2 regions of the Streptomyces sp. NPDC092369 genome follow, and region 2 is predicted to be linked to the other one. Evidence: riboswitches for the same ligand, from Rfam matches in the RefSeq annotation. Region 2 holds a riboswitch; the other holds the start of a gene.
The links. Region 2 has a riboswitch for cyclic di-AMP ahead of ACIQI8_RS32420 (transglycosylase family protein). Riboswitches for the same ligand answer to the same signal wherever they lie in the genome.
Positions count from the first base shown of each region.

Region 1: it holds a riboswitch for cyclic di-AMP, as region 2 does, so the genes downstream of both, ACIQI8_RS37265 (C40 family peptidase) here and ACIQI8_RS32420 (transglycosylase family protein) in region 2, are expected to answer to the same signal.

Region 1 covers NZ_JBIVQP010000007.1:516,652-521,028, reverse strand. Annotated here, with positions in the region: gene ACIQI8_RS37285 (8-amino-7-oxononanoate synthase) at 1-427, shown strand, start outside; gene ACIQI8_RS37280 (DUF397 domain-containing protein) at 492-719, opposite strand; gene ACIQI8_RS37275 (helix-turn-helix domain-containing protein) at 729-1,589, opposite strand; gene ACIQI8_RS37270 (ATP-binding protein) at 1,803-2,261, shown strand; gene ACIQI8_RS37265 (C40 family peptidase) at 2,324-2,797, opposite strand; cyclic di-AMP (ydaO/yuaA leader) riboswitch at 2,801-3,001, opposite strand; gene ACIQI8_RS37260 (hypothetical protein) at 3,351-3,659, opposite strand; gene ACIQI8_RS37255 (ATP-dependent Clp protease proteolytic subunit) at 3,667-4,302, opposite strand.
Region 2 covers NZ_JBIVQP010000006.1:108,450-112,826, reverse strand. Annotated here, with positions in the region: gene ACIQI8_RS32430 (cytochrome P450) at 1-736, shown strand, start outside; gene ACIQI8_RS32425 (transglycosylase family protein) at 929-1,897, shown strand; cyclic di-AMP (ydaO/yuaA leader) riboswitch at 2,067-2,279, shown strand; gene ACIQI8_RS32420 (transglycosylase family protein) at 2,284-2,982, shown strand; gene eno (phosphopyruvate hydratase) at 3,300-4,377, shown strand, end outside.

The sequences.
Region 1 (4,377 bases), on a different contig from region 2:
CGGCGCCGTCCTCGGTCCCGCGCGGGTGATCGACCATCTGATCAACGCGGCCCGCACGTTCATCTTCGACACGGGCCTGGCCCCCGCGGCGGCGGGCGCCGCCCTGGCTGCCCTGCGGCTGCTGCGCCGGGAACCGGAGCGGGCGGCACGCGCGCGTGCGGTGGCCGCCGAACTGCACGCACGCCTGACCACCGCGGGGCACGAGGCGGTACGCCCCGACGCCGCGGTGGTCTCCGTGCGCGCGCCGTCCCCGGAAGGGGCCTTGCGATGGGCGGCCGACTGCCGTGCCGCGGGGCTCGTCGTGGGGTGTTTCCGACCCCCCTCCGTGCCCGACGGCATCTCACGGCTCAGGCTGACAGCCCGCGCTGACCTCTCCGAGGCACAGATCGAACGCGCTGTGGATGTGATCGGCGAAACGCGACCATGAGTCGGCGTGACACGGCCGTGCGCCGCCGGATGGGGAACTGATCAGGTCCTGGACACGGAACCGATCAGGCGTCGAACGCGGCCGTGAAGCCCGCCCAGCTCTCGGGGGAGAAGAGCAGGACGGGTCCTGTCGCGTCCTTGGAGTCGCGCACGGCGAGCAGCCCCGCCCAGGGGCCGGGGAGCGACAGCGCCGTTTCGACGCAGTTGTTCGCTCCCGTGCTGTAGCTGCTGCGCAGCCATCGCACACCGTGCAGATGGGTACTGGAAGGTACGTTCCGAGGCAGTGCTGACATGGTGCCTCCTTACGCGCCGTCACCTATCCCGGCGATGTAATCCAACGAGTCCTCGGGTGAAAGGGCATAGCTCTGAAGGGCGTTGAAGGCCTCGATGTAGGCCTGGAGGTCTTCTTTCCGTTCGAGGTAGAGGCTACTCGTCAAGTGGTCGAGAACAACCACGTCCAGATCAGAAGTGCTCGAAAATGAGAAGACAACGAAAGGTCCGGTGACGCCGACATGCGCCCCGGCGGTGAACGGCAGTACCTGAAGCCGCACTTGGGGCAGGCGCGCCGCCTCGATGAGCCGTGCCAGCTGGCGTGACATCACGTCAGGGCCGCCGATCTCCCGGCGCAGCACCGCCTCGTCCAGGATCGCGCTGAGTTTCAGCGGCGGATTCGAACGCAGGACGTCCTGTCGGGCGAGCCTCACCTCGACCAGCGCGTCGAGCCGTTCGTCGTCCAGACCTCCGACGGCCGCCCTGGTCACCGCCCGCGCGTACTCGGGCGTCTGCAACAGCCCGGGCACCACCGAGGTCTCCAGCGTGCGCATCGCGCTCGCCTGGGACTCCAGACTGATGAAGTCGCGGTACGTCGTCGGCAGCACCCCGCGGTAGGCGTGCCACCAGTGGTGCCGGCCGCCGCCCTCGTCGGAGCCCGCCAGCATCTGGAGCATCTCCCGCAACTGTGGATCCGAGACGCGGTAGGCATCCAGCAGTAACCGCACATCGGCCGGTTTCACACCGCTGGCGCCGGTCTCGATCCGGCTCACCTTCGACTGATGCCAGCCCACCATCCGGGCCGCCTCACCACTGGTGAGCCCCGACCCGGTGCGCAACGAACGCAGTTCGGCGCCCAGCTTCCGGCGGCGCACCGCGGGTCCGTGCTGCATGGGTCTCTCCTTACTCCTTCCGGGGCGCCCAAATACGGTCTCCCGTCGTAGAGTTCACCGCTTCGAGCGACAGATATATGCATATCTTGGTGGATCGCCACCCGTGACCGGTGCGGGAATGGCACTCTGGCGACGAAGCACCAGTCCGGGACCGTACTCGAACCATCCGCTCTGTGTCGGACCCCGGTCCCGCGGGAAAGGGACGACGTCGCCATGGCAGACCACCTGGAAGCATCCGTCACTCTGCCGAGCGAACCCGCCTCGGTCGCCACCGCCCGCGGTTATGTGGTCTCGACGTTGGCGGAGTGGGGTCTGCCGTCCGACACGGAGGTGGCCGACACCATCCGGCTCATCGTCTCCGAACTGGCCACCAACGCCGTACAGCACACCTTCGGCCAGTCACCCACCTTCACGGTGGACATCGTGCTGGACCGTGACGAACAACTGCACATCGGGGTGACCGACAGCCACCCCCGGTTCCCCAAACGCCTGCCGGCCGCTGTCCAACAGGACAACGGCCGGGGCATGGTGATCATTCGTTGGCTGGCCGCGGAGTGCGGCGGCCGGCTGCGGGTGCGGGCCACCCCGGAGGGCGGCAAGACGGTCTCCATCGAACTGCCGTGGACCGTACCGGCGCGCCCGGTCACGACCGCCGGACAGCAGGAGCCGTAGAGCCGGTGTCGAGCCCCGCGGGGGCGACGGCGTGTCAGGTCGCCGTCACCCCCGCGGGAGAGTCAGCTGACCCGGCCGTACCAGACCTTCTTCGTCCAGATCTTCTGCAGCCGCACCACGTCCCCGGTCTTCGGGGCGTGCCAGATCTTTCCCTTCCCGGCGTAGATGCCGACGTGGTAGACGCTGGAGCCCGAGTGGAAGAACACGAGGTCCCCGGCCTTGCGGCTCTTGGCGGAGATGTGGTGGGTCTTGTTGTACTGCTGGGCCGCCGTGCGGGGCAGCTTCTTGCCCGCCTTCTTGAACGAGTACAGCGTGAGCCCTGAGCAGTCGAAGCGGCGTGGTCCGGTGGCGCCGTACTTGTACGGGGAGCCCTTCTTGGACGCCGCGATGTGAAGTGCCTTGGTCGCAGGCGTCGCGGCCGCGGCGTCGGAGGCGACACCGGGGATCACGACGGAGCCGCCCACTGCGGCGATGGTGAGAGCGGAGGCCGTACCGGCCCGGGCCATCAGCGACGGGACACGATTGAGCGCAGACATGCGCAACCCTTCGTCAGCCGCCTGTGAAGGATGACCTGTCGGATTCGGGCTGGCGAAGTTGCCCGGCCGCACACTCGCGGCTTCACCCCAAGGGCTGCTCGACCCGGTCATGGCGTGACCGTCCCGGCGACCCGTCGTGCTTGGGTCCTCCACTCCTACCGATGCAATCCTGTCGACCTGTCATCCGGGCGGCGGTAGGACTCGGCGTCCGCCCGGATCGCCCCGCCGCTGCGGCGGGGTCTTGTCGTCAGACAGGGATCTTGACCTATGAATGTCCGAAAAGCCCAACGGAATCGGGGATTTGTGGGGTTACTCACCACTCACCCGTTCGGGTGGACTCCCCTGTGTTCGAGCCGGTGTCCAGGACGCACGGGCCCCCGGACCAGCACTGGAACGCCTCATGCGGCCCTCGAACCCCGCGCGTTGCGCAAGCCTGACGGTCGCGAAAAAGTAGCCGCAACTCCTCCGAACGGGGGTACACCATTTGGTCCGTTTCGCCGCCGGTCCGGACGTCCCGACCGCGCGGCGGACATCCGAACCGGCCACGCCCGCGTCAACCGGCGGAGTGCGGCGGCAGTGTGAGCCGTGCGGTGCGGCGCTCGCCGTCCAGGACCCGCAGGGCCCGCGCCAAGGTGGGGGCGTGCACCTCGGCCTCGCCCCGCTGGTGCATCAGCGCCAGCGCGTCACGTAGTTCGGCCGCCTTGGACACCAACGCCTGCGCGGCCCGGAGTCCGCGGTAGGTGTCCCCGTGCCGCGCCGGGTTGATCCGGCCGAGCAGGTCGACCACATCGAGATAACGGTCGATCAACTCGCCCTCGGCGCGCGTCAGCGCGGGCAGCGGCGGCAGTTCGGGTGGGAGCACCGGAGGCTCACCTCCCCGCGGGCGGGGTGAGCGTGGTCTTGCGGGTGGAGACGATCCGGTCCACCAGGCCGTACTCCAACGCCCCCTGCGCATCAAGGATGTTGTCCCGCTCGATGTCCTCGTGCACCTGCTCCGCCGTGCGGCCGGTGTGCCGTACCAACAGCTCCTCCAGCAGGTCGCGGGTCCGCATCAACTCCTCGGCCTGGATCGCCAGATCGCTCGCCTGCCCTTCAACCGGCCCGGAAAAGGCGGGCTGATGGAGCACCACCCGCGCACCCGGCAGCGCGAGCCGCTTGCCCGGCGTGCCCGCGGCCAGCAACACCGCGGCGGAGGAGCCGGCTTGCCCCAGACAGATGGTCTCCACGTCACAGGTGACGAACCGCATCGTGTCGTAGATCGCCGACATCGCGGTGAACGAGCCGCCGGGGGAGTTGATGTACAGCGAGATGTCCCGGTCCGGGTCCTGGTACTCGAGGTGCATGAACTGCGCCATCACGTCGTTCGCCGACACGTCGTCTACCGGCGTCCCGAGAAAGACGATCCGCTCCTCCAGCAGCTTCGAGTACGGATCCATCGTCCGGACCCCGGAACTGGTGCGCTCGGTGAACTCGGGCAGGACATGGCGGGCGATCGGTCGGGTCATGGGTGCCCCTCCTTCTGCGTCTGACTGCGCCTGACTGTGTCTGTACAAAATGTACAGGACGTACGTGACGTTAGA
Region 2 (4,377 bases):
GATGATCCGGCACGGAGGCGGGCCGAGAGGCGGGGTCGCGCGCTCGGTGAAGAAGATGCGCGGGTATCTCCTGGAACTCATTCACAAGAAGCGCGCATCCCTGCCGGCCGAGCCCGTGCCCGGGGAGGACCTCATCTCCGGCCTCATCCGCGCCTCGGACGAGGGCGAGCACCTCACCGAGAACGAGGCCGCGGCGATGGCGTTCATCCTGCTCTTCGCCGGCTTCGAGACCACCGTCAACCTCATCGGCAACGGCACGTACGCCCTGCTCACCCACCCCGAGCAGCGCACCCGCCTCCAGGACTCCCTGGCCGCCGGCGAACGCGGCCTGTTGGAGACCGGCGTGGAGGAACTCCTGCGCTACGACGGGCCGGTGGAGCTGGCGACCTGGCGGTTCGCGACCCAACCGCTCACCGTCGGCGGGCAGGACATCGCGGCCGGCGACCCCGTTCTCGTCGTCCTCGCGGCGGCGGACCGGGATCCGGCGCGGTTCGCCGAGCCGGACACCCTCGACCTCTCCCGCCGGGACAACCAGCACCTCGGATACGGCCACGGCATCCACTACTGCCTCGGCGCCCCGCTCGCCCGGCTGGAGGGACAGACCGCGCTCCGCACGCTGCTGACCCGGCTGCCGGACCTCCGAGTCGCCGTGGATCCGGCCGAGTTGAGATGGCGTGGGGGACTCATCATGCGTGGACTGCGCACGCTGCCGGTCGAGTTCACGCCACCCGGGTGACCGGATCGTCACCGCGCAGGAGCACGTGTCCACCTGCGCAAACATGACGCACATTCAACTATGTGATCTTCACGTGATCTACGCGGCATTAACTTGTGACAAGCAATGGAGTGCCTATACGTTCACCGTTCAAGTGCGGTGCCCAGCACCACGCGTCGCACTCGTCACCGCTGTCTCCTGAAAGGCCCCCGCATGCTCTCCGGGAACGGTCGTCACCGTCGCCCCCGCCAGGCTCCGGCCCTCCTCGTCGCCGCCGGCGTGACAGGCTCCGCCATCGCGATCCCGCTCCTCGGTGCGGTGAGCGCCAGCGCGGCCGACGGCACCACCTGGGACAAGGTGGCGAACTGCGAGACCGGCGGCTCCTGGAGCCAGAACGACGGGACCGGTTTCTACGGCGGGCTCAAGCTCTCGCAGGACGACTGGGAGCGGTACGGCGGTCTCGACTACGCCTCGCGCCCCGACCTGGCCAGCCGCAACCAGCAGATAGCCGTCGCCGAGAAGCTCCTGGACGACCAGGGCGTCGGCGCGTTCCACACCTGCGGGCTGACCACGGGGCTGTCGGCGGACGACGGGTCGACCGACATCGACACCGGGATCCTGGACGACTCCTCCGATTCCTCCTCTTCCTCCTCCTCGGACGGTTCGGGCTCCACCGGCCTGTCCAACACGCCCGGCGGTACGTCCGACGACTCGTCCTCGACGGACTCGTCCACGTCACCGTCGGCCTCACCTGACTCTTCATCCGATTCCTCGACCAACCCTGACGAAACGGACGAGTACCTCTCGCCCTCCGACTCCCCGTCCGAGTCGACGGCGAGCGGTTCACGGGAGAGCGACAGCCCGTCGACAGATCGGGCGAAGGGTGAGAACTCGGACAAGTCCGAGCAGGCCGTGGGCTCTTGGAGCCTGGTCGACACCGGTGCGATCGGCTCCGGCAAGCACCGCGGTGCCAGCGCCGACGAGGACGCGGCCGGCGACGACGCGGGAGGGTCTCCGCAGGGGTCGTACACCGTCCGCGGCGGTGACACTCTCGCCTCCATCGCCGACTCCCTTGGCCTGGACGGCGGGTGGCGCGCGCTCTACACGGAGAACAGGCAGGCCATCGGCGCCGACCCGAACGACGTCGCGGCCGGTCAGACCCTGAGGCTTCCCGGCGAATAGGGGCGGACAAGGGCTGAACGGGGCGAAAAGCGACGGGAGTTAACGACGGTCTTCGGACTGAATGTCCGGTTTGGTGAAAGTGTGGGATGACTCTCAGAAGCCCTGATCGTCTTTGAGTTTCCGCGGAATCCGTGTCTACGGTCATCACCGTTCGTCAACACGAACCCCGAATGCCGCAACGCCGAATCCTGCCAGCGGCCGTAGGGAACAGTCGTCGCTTCACAGCGCCGTAGGCAGGAGCGGGGGACCCAGGTAAGTGCCGGGCCCGGCAGACAGTGCCGGACCGGCTTGGGGTGAAGTCGTGCGCCGAGAGGTGCGCGGCCGGGCAACTCACACGGCCCGAACCCGACAGCTCACCTCGCAGGCGTCGGTGAGGGGATCTCCGCATGCTGTTTTCCAGCAAGGGCAAGCACCGTCGTCCGTCCAAGGCCACCCGCGTCGCCACGCTCGCCGGCGTGACCGGTGTCGCCATCGCCGCCCCGCTCATGGCGGCCGGCAACGCCTCCGCCGCCACCGCCTCCGAGTGGGACACGGTCGCCAGCTGCGAGTCCGGCGGCAACTGGTCGATCAACACCGGCAACGGCTACTACGGCGGTCTGCAGTTCTCCGCCTCGACGTGGGCCGCCTACGGCGGTACCCAGTACGCCGCGCAGGCCAACCAGGCCAGCAAGTCGCAGCAGATAGCCGTCGCCGAGAAGGTGCTCGCCTCCCAGGGCAAGGGTGCCTGGCCGGTCTGCGGCACGGGCCTGTCCGGTGCCGCGTACAACGGCGGCGGCTCGTCGAGCTCCTCCAGCTCCTCGAACAACAGCTCTTCGAGCAGCGGCACCAGCACCCGCTCGAACGACTCGACCAGCACCTCCCGCTCGGCCGACCGTCCGGCCGCGAAGAAGACCGTCACCACCCCGACCGGCAAGAAGGTCAAGAAGGGCGACGGCGAGTACAAGGTCGTCAAGGGCGACACCCTCAGCACGATCGCCGAGAAGCACAAGGTCAAGGGCGGCTGGGAGAAGCTGTTCCGGCTGAACAAGGACATCGTCGAGGACGCGGACCTCATCTACCCGGGTCAGCAGCTGCACCTCAAGTGACAGCGGCGCCCCACGCCGGACCCCTGGTGACAGGGATCCGGTAGCTGAGCCACAGCGGTCCGACAGGTGTGTCGTCCATCATGGACGGCACGTGAGGGCCTCCCCCGTCCCCACGGACTCCCCGTCTCGGTGCGTGTTCCCCCGTACGCACCGGGGCGGGGTTCTTTTTGCCCGTCTGCTTTGTTCCGTTCGGAAACAATTTACTCTCGGTTCTGTCCAAGGGGCGGCCCATCGGCTGGCTGTTCGCCCCGGGACGGTTAGGCTCGGTCCCGCAGAGCCATCGCGGCCCGCGTAGCCGCGTCACATTGAAGAAGGAGATGCTCGTGCCGTCCATCGACGTCGTCGTAGCCCGGGAAATCCTGGACTCCCGAGGCAACCCCACGGTCGAGGTCGAGGTCGGCCTCGACGACGGCAGCACGGGTCGTGCCGCCGTCCCCTCCGGCGCCTCCACGGGTGCCTTCGAAGCCATCGAGCTGCGTGACGGTGACCCCAACCGCTACCAGGGCAAGGGCGTCGAGAAGGCCGTCCTCGCCGTGATCGAACAGATCGGCCCGGAGCTGGTCGGCTACGACGCCACCGAGCAGCGCCTGATCGACCAGGCGATGTTCGACCTGGACGCCACCGACAACAAGGGCTCGCTCGGCGCCAACGCCATCCTCGGCGTCTCCCTCGCCGTCGCCCACGCCGCCTCCGAGGCCAGCGACCTCCCGCTCTTCCGCTACCTGGGCGGCCCGAACGCGCACCTGCTGCCGGTGCCGATGATGAACATCCTGAACGGCGGCTCGCACGCCGACTCCAACGTGGACATCCAGGAGTTCATGATCGCCCCGATCGGCGCGGAGTCCTTCTCCGAGGCCCTGCGCTGGGGCGCCGAGGTCTACCACACCCTCAAGAAGGTCCTGAAGAGCAAGGGCCTGTCCACCGGCCTCGGCGACGAGGGCGGCTTCGCCCCGAACCTGGACTCCAACCGCGCCGCGCTCGACCTCATCCTTGAGGCGATCAAGCAGGCCGGCTACATCCCCGGCGAGCAGATCGCGCTCGCGCTCGACGTCGCCGCCTCCGAGTTCTACAAGGACGGCAAGTACGAGTTCGAGGGCAAGTCCCGCTCGGCCGCCGAGATGACCGAGTACTACGAGGAGCTCGTGGCGGCCTACCCGCTCGTCTCCGTCGAGGACCCGCTGTACGAGGACGACTGGGCCGGCTGGAAGGTCCTCACCGACCGCCTCGGCGACAAGGTGCAGATCGTCGGCGACGACCTGTTCGTCACCAACCCGGAGCGCCTGGCCCGTGGCATCGAGGACGGCGCGGCCAACGCGCTGCTCGTCAAGGTGAACCAGATCGGCTCGCTCACCGAGACCCTGGACGCGGTCGAGCTGGCCCAGCGCAACGGTTTCA